Regions from separate parts of the Bacillus sp. JK74 genome, predicted to be linked through region 2. Evidence: riboswitches for the same ligand, from Rfam matches in the RefSeq annotation. Region 2 holds a riboswitch; each other region holds the start of a gene.
What was found. A riboswitch is a leader RNA that binds a small molecule or an ion and turns the genes downstream of it on or off. The one in region 2 is predicted to bind thiamine pyrophosphate.

Region 1 (3,133 bases), on a different contig from region 2:
CGTTTTCGCCCATTCATGATCTGAATCATAAATATGGATTGATCCCGCATTATGAAAATATTCTCCGACTTCTAAACGCAGTTCTCTGGCCATTAATTCCTGCATGAAGGTAAATGAGAAAAGATCACTGATCATCCCGCGAAAAGCATCATTTGCACGCATGACAGAAGACATGTATAATTCGCCTTCCCTCACAAAAAACTGCAAACCGATTGTGCAGGAAACATCTATATTTTCTGAAACGAAGAGTTCCGAAGCATCGAATATTTGAATAAATGCCCTTTTTGAATCAATATCTTCTTGTGTCAAAAGATTTTTTATTCTATTCCATTGATTTAGTTTTGCATTTCCGAATTCAAATATTTTAGGCCCATACGCAGTGCCTGTTAATGTTTTTTTATTCATTGAATATGAAGGCATTTTTTTATTGTAATAACTGATAAAATCTAAGTCGTTACTCCCCGATAAATACCATAACACTTCAGCAAAATTAAACACGATATTGGTTTTTCTTGAGGATAAATAAGTGACACGTTCTATTGGATTTTCCAGAGTCAGATGGTAGTTCAATTGTTCTCTGCTTTTTTGTCCGCGCGGTGAATTGAAAAATTCAGGGTTGTGATAGATGTCATACAGCGTTTCCATATATGCTTCATGAAAAGTTCTCTTTCTCATTGAGATTCCGCCTTATATGCTGCAAAGATATTTTTAATGTTCTCTAATAAATCATCTGTATCTTTATAGCTGATGTACTCAACATCCGCCACTGCATTTAACCCTTGAATTAAGAAAGCATAATCCTTGTCCTTTTCTAGAAATAGCACGATCTTTTTTTTCAAGGCAGAAGCCCATCCAATTTCTATATGTGTTCCGGGAGAAGCGGGTGATCCGGGGAATGCTGCAAAAAGGTCGCAAGTGCTTATTTCATCAAAATCAATTTTAGTGCATTGAAGGGGTGTCATGAAATCTTTCCCCCACCCTTCCCGCTTGTGAGCATTATGAACCAGCCATCCTTCATTCTCAAAAAAGGAAATTAATGATTCCAGCTTTCCCCTCTCATACGTACTCATCAATCCAGTTTTCTCATCTACTAAACTTTTAAAAGGCCCTGCCAGAAAAACTTTTTTCGTCGCCACTTCATATCACCCTTTCAAAATAAATAAAGCCACTTTCCTCTATGGAAAGTGGCTTAAATATAGATAAGATAAAGAATCTCTCTAATTTTTCACTTCCCTACGCTGGTATTAACCAAATCAGGTTCAAAGGGTCAGGACGTATTGTCTCTTCTCAGCTATTAAAGCTCCCCTAGTGACTTTTTATAAATATTTACTTTAATTCTATGCTATTCCATATAAATAGTCAAACAATGACCGGCAAAAAGCGCTGCGGATATCTCTGGGATTTCCCTTCCTTGCAGCTTACCCACTAGTTTTAAAACCTTCCGGCCTCTTTTTTCCTGCCAACGAATAAGGTCACGGCAACACTCGCTGAACTGACCAAAGTCCCCAGAACGGCAGCAAGAATTGTCAAAAAGCCATGGGGAATCAGAAATCCAATCGGAATGAGGCCCGCAAACGTGAGAACGATAAAACATTGATAGACGCCGGATATGATTCTTACAACCAAGCTGCTAAAAAAGGACATGACGAATGGCGGAATGAACAAACATAAAATGATTCCGAGTGAGATCAATAAAATCATAGGCTCGTCAAAAGAAATGACATGATCGCCGGGAGACTCTTCAGCAGCCGCGAATACAGCAAATATAGACATCATCAGCGTAAGAAAAACAAGAAAAAACCTTTTCAGCAACGTTATGACTCCTTCTTATAAAAACGGGTATCCTTTTTTAATGACAATAACCATTTTATGTTATCAAATGAAATAATATGAAGTCAATTGATGAATGAATCATAATAAAGCGTGTCATTTTCTTCCGTGAAGCCGTATCAGCAAATGGTTTGAAGAGAAACAGAAACCTGGCTGTTAAAGCCGCTTATAGGAGGAGCAAGGATAAATTTATTACAAATTCATTTTCACTGACTGCCAATCAATTAAAATGGTCAGACAAAAAACCACATTTGCTGTTGAGTAGTTGTGGAATAAAGCATCGCATCAACTGCACTATGACAAGCTGAAACGTTAATATTTTGTGTTTCAGCCATTCAATCGCTATATTTGATCATGCTGTCCCAATACGATTTTTTTATAGTCTTTGCAGCAGCAAAGTCCTCTGGAATCCTATACTAATCTTCCGCAGCCGCTGCATCGGCCTTTGTCACATGAACTGTACCAAACGGATGGTTGGGAGGAGCGTAAATTGAATATAGTTTTAACGGCGTATTACCCGTATTAATCACATTGTGCCACGTGCCGGCAGGGACAACAATGGCATAATCATCATAGACATTTCTTCGGAAACTTAAATGATCTTTACTCTTGCCCATTTTAACTAGCCCTCGGCCTTGCTCAATCCGTAAGAATTGATCTACGTTAGGATGGATCTCCAAACCGATATCTTCTCCAATGCCAAGACTCATCAAAGTAATTTGAAAATGCTTTCCTGTCCATAGGGCCGTACGGAACGTATTGTTTTGTTTTGCGGCTTTATTGATATTCACGACAAATGGTTTTGGTCCATAATCTTTCAAGAGAAGGTTTCTATCTTCGTATGAAGGATCATAGTTATTTGGAACAGTCCAATAAACAGATCTTCCATCGCTATACATCGGCACATTCACACAATAATAACATTGATGCGAAAAAGGTATATAATACATTTTTCATCCCCGCAATTTTAAATTTTTGTGATATTATCCTATGCGTTTTGTAATGAGAGTGTGCCACACTAAGGAATTCCCTTGTTCAGCCTAAAAGACTGAAGTTAGCAGAATCGTTTTGGCCACAAAACCCGTTTGCATAAAAAATACCAAAGGCCTGTAACTCTTGGGTAATACTGTTGCAGCCGAGAAACTTGAACCTGCCCGGGGTATGCACTCACCAGTCCGACAACCAAGAGATATTGTGTTTTCTGTTCCACAAGCCGATTAAAACAGCCACAGTCACATAACTGGACGTATTCAACACAAAAAAGAGCAGTAAACCCGTAAGTTACTGCTCTCCTCAGTCTATC
Region 2 (3,133 bases):
TGTGGCGGAATTGGCAGACGCGCACGACTCAAAATCGTGTTCCTTCTGGAGTGCCGGTTCGACCCCGGCCACCGGTATACAAAGGCTTCTACATATTGTAGAAGCCTTTTTTGTTGTATGAAAATATCCTCCAAGGCTTGTGAAAACATGATACCTGCAGCAGGAGGAGCTGGATTCGGCGCACCGTGCTTATATTAAGGAAACACCGATTCGGCCGTGGAGTTTAATCTTTCCGATCGGCTGCTTTTGCTATTAACACTGTTTCTCAGCTGGTGGGGCGGCCATTCAAAAGCGATATGCTTGAGGTCATGTTAATCGCATTATTGGCAGCGGTTATTGCAGCATTAGCTCTTTTTATGTTTCAGCGCTTTCCTGCAGGCGAGCTTGTTACCCATTTTATTAAGGGCGGAAACGAATTGGTCAACGTTATTATTATGTTATCGCTGATTTGAGCCGTAACAGCAGTAGCTGAAAATCTGGGATTCTCGAAATATGTTACTTCTCATTTAACATCATGGATCCCTCATATGTTTATTGCGCCGTCTCTTTTTATACTGGGGGCTGTTATATCCTATTTTATCGGGTCATCCTGGGGGACTTGGGACGCTGGCGGTTCAGTTACATACCAGCTTATTATTAGCGATCGGGGCCGTGTTTGTGAGCGGAACATTTGGTTTGCTTCTCCCCTCAGTGATAATACGGTGTTGGGGATCAATGTTGTGAAGTATGCCCGTTCGAAGCTTGTTCCGGCGATTATCGCCGCGGGGATCTCCGTTATGTTATACGGTGCGTATTTCAGATAATAAATACTTTTTGAAGGCGTTATCCGAAATTGGGATAACGCCTTTTTAATGAGCTGTTATACTTGAGAAAAAAGAGGTGATGACATTGAAGCAGATTATTACAATGGGCGGCGGGGGGTTTTCCATGGAGCCGGATCATCTTGTGCTGGATCAGTATATTTTAGAGCAGTCGGCGCGGTCAAAGCCGAAAGTTTGTTTTTTGCCGACGGCAAGCGGAGATTCGGAGAATTATATCGGCAGGTTTTATCAGGCCTTTCAAAAGCTGCGGTGTGAGCCGGATCACTTGTCGCTGTTTAAACCGCCGGGTTCTGATCTCAGATCCTTTCTCATGAAGAAAGATATTATATATGTCGGCGGCGGAAATACGCGCAATATGCTTGTCTTATGGAAAGAGTGGGGGCTTGACCTTATTCTTCGTGAGGCTTGGGAAAACGGCATCATCTTGGCGGGTCTCAGCGCCGGAGCGGTTTGCTGGTACGAAGAAGGGGTGACGGATTCAGCGGGGGATTTGCGAGAGTTAAGAGCTTTAGGATTTTTGCCGGGCAGCTTTTGTCCGCACTATGACGGAGAAGCGGAGCGCCGGCCGGTGTATCACCGCCTGATTTCCGAAAAGAAACTCAGGGAGGGCTATGCCGCTGATGACGGCGCTGCGCTTCATTATAAAGACGGTCAGCTGTTCCGCGCTGTCTCTTCCCGGGAAACCGCAAAGGGTTATCGGGTTTTTAATACCGAAGAAGGCGTTCGGGAAACAGAGCTTATGACCGTCTCGTTATCTGAATTTTGATAATATGCTTTTTTTTGTACACAACTTATGTTACGATGAGAGCGAAATCAATAGTTACTGGGGGTGCCCGTCTGAGCGGGCTGAGAGAGAAGCGGCGGCTTCTTAACCCTTTGGACCTGATCTGGTTCGTACCAGCGTGGGGAAGTAAAGGTTTTATTATTGTTGATGAAAACAATAATAGTTTCTTTCTGACTGCAAAACCGGGTTCTTCTTTGAACCCGGTTTTTTTGTGCTGGTGCTGAGCTTGGTTCTGTTATTCAAATGATAAAGGAGAGATTTGTATGCAAAATCAATCAGTACAGCAAGCGAACATTTCCATTATGTCGAGCTTTTCCGGCAGTAAAAAGGTTTATGCAGAAGGTTCTTCGCCCGACATACGAGTGCCGATGCGGGAAATCAGCCTTAGTCCGACAACGGGGGCGTTCGGGGAAGAGGAGAATGCGCCGGTCCGTGTTTATGATACGAGCGGACCGTATACAGACCCGGATGTACAGATTGATATTCATGAAGGTCTGGGGGCGCTCCGCACAAAGTGGATTACCGGGCGCGGAGATGTAGAAGAATATAACGGCCGGACCGTGAGACCTGAAGACAACGGCTATAAAAAAGAGGGCCGTGCCGCCGAATACCCCGGCCTGCAGCGGAAACCGCTTCGGGCCAAGCCGGGGAAAAATGTAACACAATTGCATTATGCGAGAAAAGGCATCATTACGCCGGAAATGGAGTTTATCGCAATTCGCGAGCATGTGTCTCCCGAATTTGTCAGAGACGAGGTAGCCAGCGGCCGGGCGATTATTCCTTCTAACGTCAACCACCCGGAAAGCGAGCCGATGATTATCGGCCGGAATTTTCATGTGAAAATTAATGCCAATATCGGCAACTCGGCTGTTACATCTTCTATCGAAGAAGAAGTCGAAAAAATGACGTGGGCGATTCGCTGGGGCGCCGATACGATGATGGACTTATCCACGGGAAAAGACATTCATACGACGCGTGAATGGATTATCCGCAACTGCCCCGTGCCTGTGGGGACGGTGCCGATTTATCAGGCGCTTGAAAAAGTTAATGGCATTGCCGAGGATTTAACGTGGGACATTTATCGTGACACATTGATTGAGCAGGCGGAGCAGGGCGTGGATTATTTCACCATCCATGCCGGCGTATTGCTTCGTTACGTCCCGTTAACGGCTAAACGCACGACGGGAATCGTATCCCGCGGCGGGGCAATTATGGCGCAATGGTGCCTGGCTCATCATCAGGAAAGCTTTCTGTACACGCATTTTGAAGAAATTTGTGAAATCATGAAGACCTATGATATCGCTTTTTCACTTGGTGACGGGCTTCGTCCCGGTTCGATTGCGGATGCCAATGATGAAGCGCAGTTTGCGGAATTGGAGACTCTCGGAGAATTGACGGAGATTGCGTGGAAGCACGATGTGCAAGTGATGATCGAAGGGCCGGGTCATGTGCCGATGCATAAAATTAAGGAAAACATGGACAAACAGCTGGAAATTTGTAAAGAGGCGCCTTTTTACACGCTCGGCCC
Region 3 (3,133 bases), 420 kb from region 2:
GTACGGAATCACCCAATCATACCCGTACAGCGGAACACCGAGAATCACTTTTCTTCTCGGCACCCTGCTGATGGCAAAATTGATCGTTTGCCTGACCTCTGTTAAAGGCGCCACGGGTCCCGGCTCACTGCCGGCGTGGTGCCAGTCGTACGCCATAATGAACATATAATCGACGACGGCTCCGATTCCGCCGTAATCATATCCCCTCAGCCACGGCACTGCATCACTTGTTTTCGCCGGAACCGATATCGTTAACGCGAGCTGATGCTCTGAAAGCCGGGTTTTTAACTGCCGGAGAAATCCTGTGAAGAGATCCCTGTCAGCTTCTCTGACCCGTTCAAAATCGATATTTACACCGCCGTATCCCTTTCTTACGGTTAAGGAGACGATATTGTTGACGAGATTCGTTCTTGCCGCCGGATTTTGCAGCACTTGATGGGCTAATTCCGGACTGAATCCCCCTTCTGTCAGATTCGTAATGACGGCAAGCGGGCGCACTCTGTTCTGCCATGTGGTTTCTATTGCGGTTCTGTCGTTTAAATCGTTCATGATATCTCCGTTCGGGCCGAAATGATATTCAAACAAAGAAATCGCCGAAGAATACGGCGCAAAATCATTAATGAGCTCTCTATCCGCTTCAGGCGTCCGAATGACATAAAATTGCAGGGTTCCCGCAAGATAGTTAGAGATATCAGGGATCTTCACTTTCATACCCGTCCGCAGCCGGTTCGGCGGAATATCCGGGTTTGCCTGCATCAGCTGCATCTGCGGCACATAAGCCTTACCTGCGATAACGGCATACGTATCATTCGGCTGAACCGTATATTCATTAATGGGGATTAAAAGCGCCTGTCCCGGCACGATATTCGTTTCCTCAAGCCCGTTGACGCTTCTGATGCTGTCAACAGGATATCCGTACTTTCTGCTGATGGAAAATAACGAGTCGCCAGACTGCACTGTATGAACAAACATAGATGTCCTCCGTTTCCTTTTGATCAAAAGGGGTCTTCTTATCTTTATGAATGATCCTCCGGTCCGATTCCAAACTCTGTTCGGAGAAAGGCTGTTTACAAATCAGACATGATCAACTATGATGATGTCATCATAAAAAACTGTATAGGAAACGCACTAGGGGTGCTGTTATCGGCTGAGATAAAACATGCGGCAGGCGTGTTTTGATCCCTTATAACCCGATCTGGATAATACCAGCGTGGGGAAGTGCAGATTGACCGGAGCGCAGGGTTTTTCCCCATGCGTTTTCGTTCTGCTGCTGCATATTCCCTCGGATATGCAGTTTTTTATTTTTCATTAAAAAACGGGGGAGGACACCGCAATATGAAACTTACGATCAATCGTCTTTCGTAAAATCAACTCTTTCATACAAACAACTATCCGATAAGAAAGCAGGAGATCACAATGAAAAATTGGAAAATGAGAGAAATTGTCGTCATGTCCGTCATCAGTGTTGTATTTGCTGTCATTTATTTAGTATCAACTCATGCAAGCAATATAGCGGCAGGATTTTTCGGCAGGATGAGTTATGAACCGATTTACGGTATCTGGTTTATCGTCTCGGTGATTGCCGCGTACATTATTCAAAAACCGGGAGCGGCTCTCGTTTCTGAAATCATCGCCGCGTTTGTGGAGTGCTTACTCGGAAATCCGTCAGGACCGATGGTGATTCTGATCGGGATCGCACAGGGAATCGGTGCGGAAGCGGTCTTTTTAGCGACACGCTGGGGGGTGTATACCCTGCCCGTGCTTCTTTTATCCGGTATGGGGTCTTCTGTGACAAGCTTCATTTATGACTTGTTCGTTTCCGGATACTCTGTTTTGAATCCGGGTTTATTAGCCGTCATGCTTCTCATCCGGCTGGTCTCAGGTGCGCTTCTTGCCGGCCTTCTCGGCAAAGCAATCAGTGATGCGCTGGCTTACACAGGAGTGCTGAACGGCATGGCGCTCGGAAAACAATTCAAGAAGAAAAAGAAACAGGTGAACCAAGATGCAGGCATCTGAACCCCTTCTATCCGCCGGCCGTCTTACCTTTTCTTATGATCAGGATGAAAAGCCGATTTTTCAAAACGTGTCCTTTCAGCTCCGCAAAGGAGAGCGGGCTTTATTGCTCGGGCCGAGCGGATGCGGCAAAAGCTCGCTCGCTCTCTGTTTAAACGGTCTGTACCCGGAAGCATGCGATGGGGTTCAATCGGGAACCGTTTCTTTATACGGAACACCTCTTTCACATCTGACAGAACCCGCCGCCAGATCCATCGGCGTCGTGTTTCAAGATCCGGACCAGCAGTTTTGCATGCTATCGGTTGAAGATGAAATCGCCTTCGGCCTGGAAAATTTGCAATATACAAAAGAAGATATGGACGCAATCATCGATGACGTTTTAGAAAAATTAGAGATCACTCATCTGAAAACGCGAACGATCGCTTCTCTGTCAGGCGGTTCAAAACAAAAAGTGGCGCTTGCCTGTATCATTGCGATGGAACCGAAACTCATTATTTTGGACGAACCGACGGCACAGCTTGATCCATATTCGGCACGTGAATTAGTGCGGCTGATCAAAGATCTTCAAGCAAAAAAAGGCTTCGGCCTTCTCGTTATCGAACATCAGCTTGATCACTGGGCGCCGTGGATGGATAGGACAATTGTCCTTGACGAAACGGGTCAGAAGGTGATGGACGGAGAGACGGACGTTATCTTTGAAACAAAGATTGAAGAGCTGATGCAGCTCGGCATTGCGATTCCGCGTGTAATCTCATTGCAGGAGCACGTCAGCATTCCTTTTACCTTGTGTAAAGAAAATTTGTTTCACGAACCTGTACCATCTCTGCCCCAACCCAGGCCCGTTGCGCTTTCAGCAGAAGACGCGCTGAACGTTCACGGGCTGTCATTCTCAAGAGGAGCTGACGTCATTTTTCAGGATGTGAGCTTTTCCGTAAAAAAAGGGTCAATCACCGCGATTGCCGGCCCTAACGGAACAGGAAAATCCACGCTCCTTTCTGCCGCGGCCAAGCTCATCCGTCCGCTGGGCGGAGACATCAAAATAGGCGGCAGACCGATTGATTCCTATTCTGAAAAAGAGCTGCGGCGACAGATCGGATATGTTTTCCAAAATCCTGAACAC

Region 1: it holds a riboswitch for thiamine pyrophosphate, as region 2 does, so the genes downstream of both, ACWJJ5_RS14085 (TIR domain-containing protein) here and thiC (phosphomethylpyrimidine synthase ThiC) in region 2, are expected to answer to the same signal.
Region 3: it holds a riboswitch for thiamine pyrophosphate, as region 2 does, so the genes downstream of both, ACWJJ5_RS07680 (ECF transporter S component) here and thiC (phosphomethylpyrimidine synthase ThiC) in region 2, are expected to answer to the same signal.

Annotation. Positions count from the first base shown of each region.
Region 1 is NZ_JBSJQB010000004.1:168,120-171,252, reverse strand. It holds gene ACWJJ5_RS14090 (thymidylate synthase) at 1-675, opposite strand, end outside; gene ACWJJ5_RS14085 (TIR domain-containing protein) at 672-1,136, opposite strand; TPP riboswitch at 1,214-1,317, opposite strand; gene ACWJJ5_RS14080 (hypothetical protein) at 1,432-1,812, opposite strand; gene ACWJJ5_RS14075 (cupin domain-containing protein) at 2,247-2,780, opposite strand; gene ACWJJ5_RS14070 (flavin-containing monooxygenase) at 3,129-3,133, opposite strand, start outside.
Region 2 is NZ_JBSJQB010000002.1:1,082,255-1,085,387, reverse strand. It holds tRNA gene ACWJJ5_RS09960 (tRNA-Leu) at 1-77, shown strand, start outside; gene ACWJJ5_RS09955 (hypothetical protein) at 477-803, shown strand; gene ACWJJ5_RS09950 (Type 1 glutamine amidotransferase-like domain-containing protein) at 889-1,587, shown strand; TPP riboswitch at 1,637-1,747, shown strand; gene thiC (phosphomethylpyrimidine synthase ThiC) at 1,869-3,133, shown strand, end outside.
Region 3 is NZ_JBSJQB010000002.1:667,037-670,169, forward strand. It holds gene ACWJJ5_RS07675 (glycoside hydrolase family 18 protein) at 1-972, opposite strand, end outside; TPP riboswitch at 1,121-1,234, shown strand; gene ACWJJ5_RS07680 (ECF transporter S component) at 1,417-2,016, shown strand; gene ACWJJ5_RS07685 (ABC transporter ATP-binding protein) at 2,003-3,133, shown strand, end outside.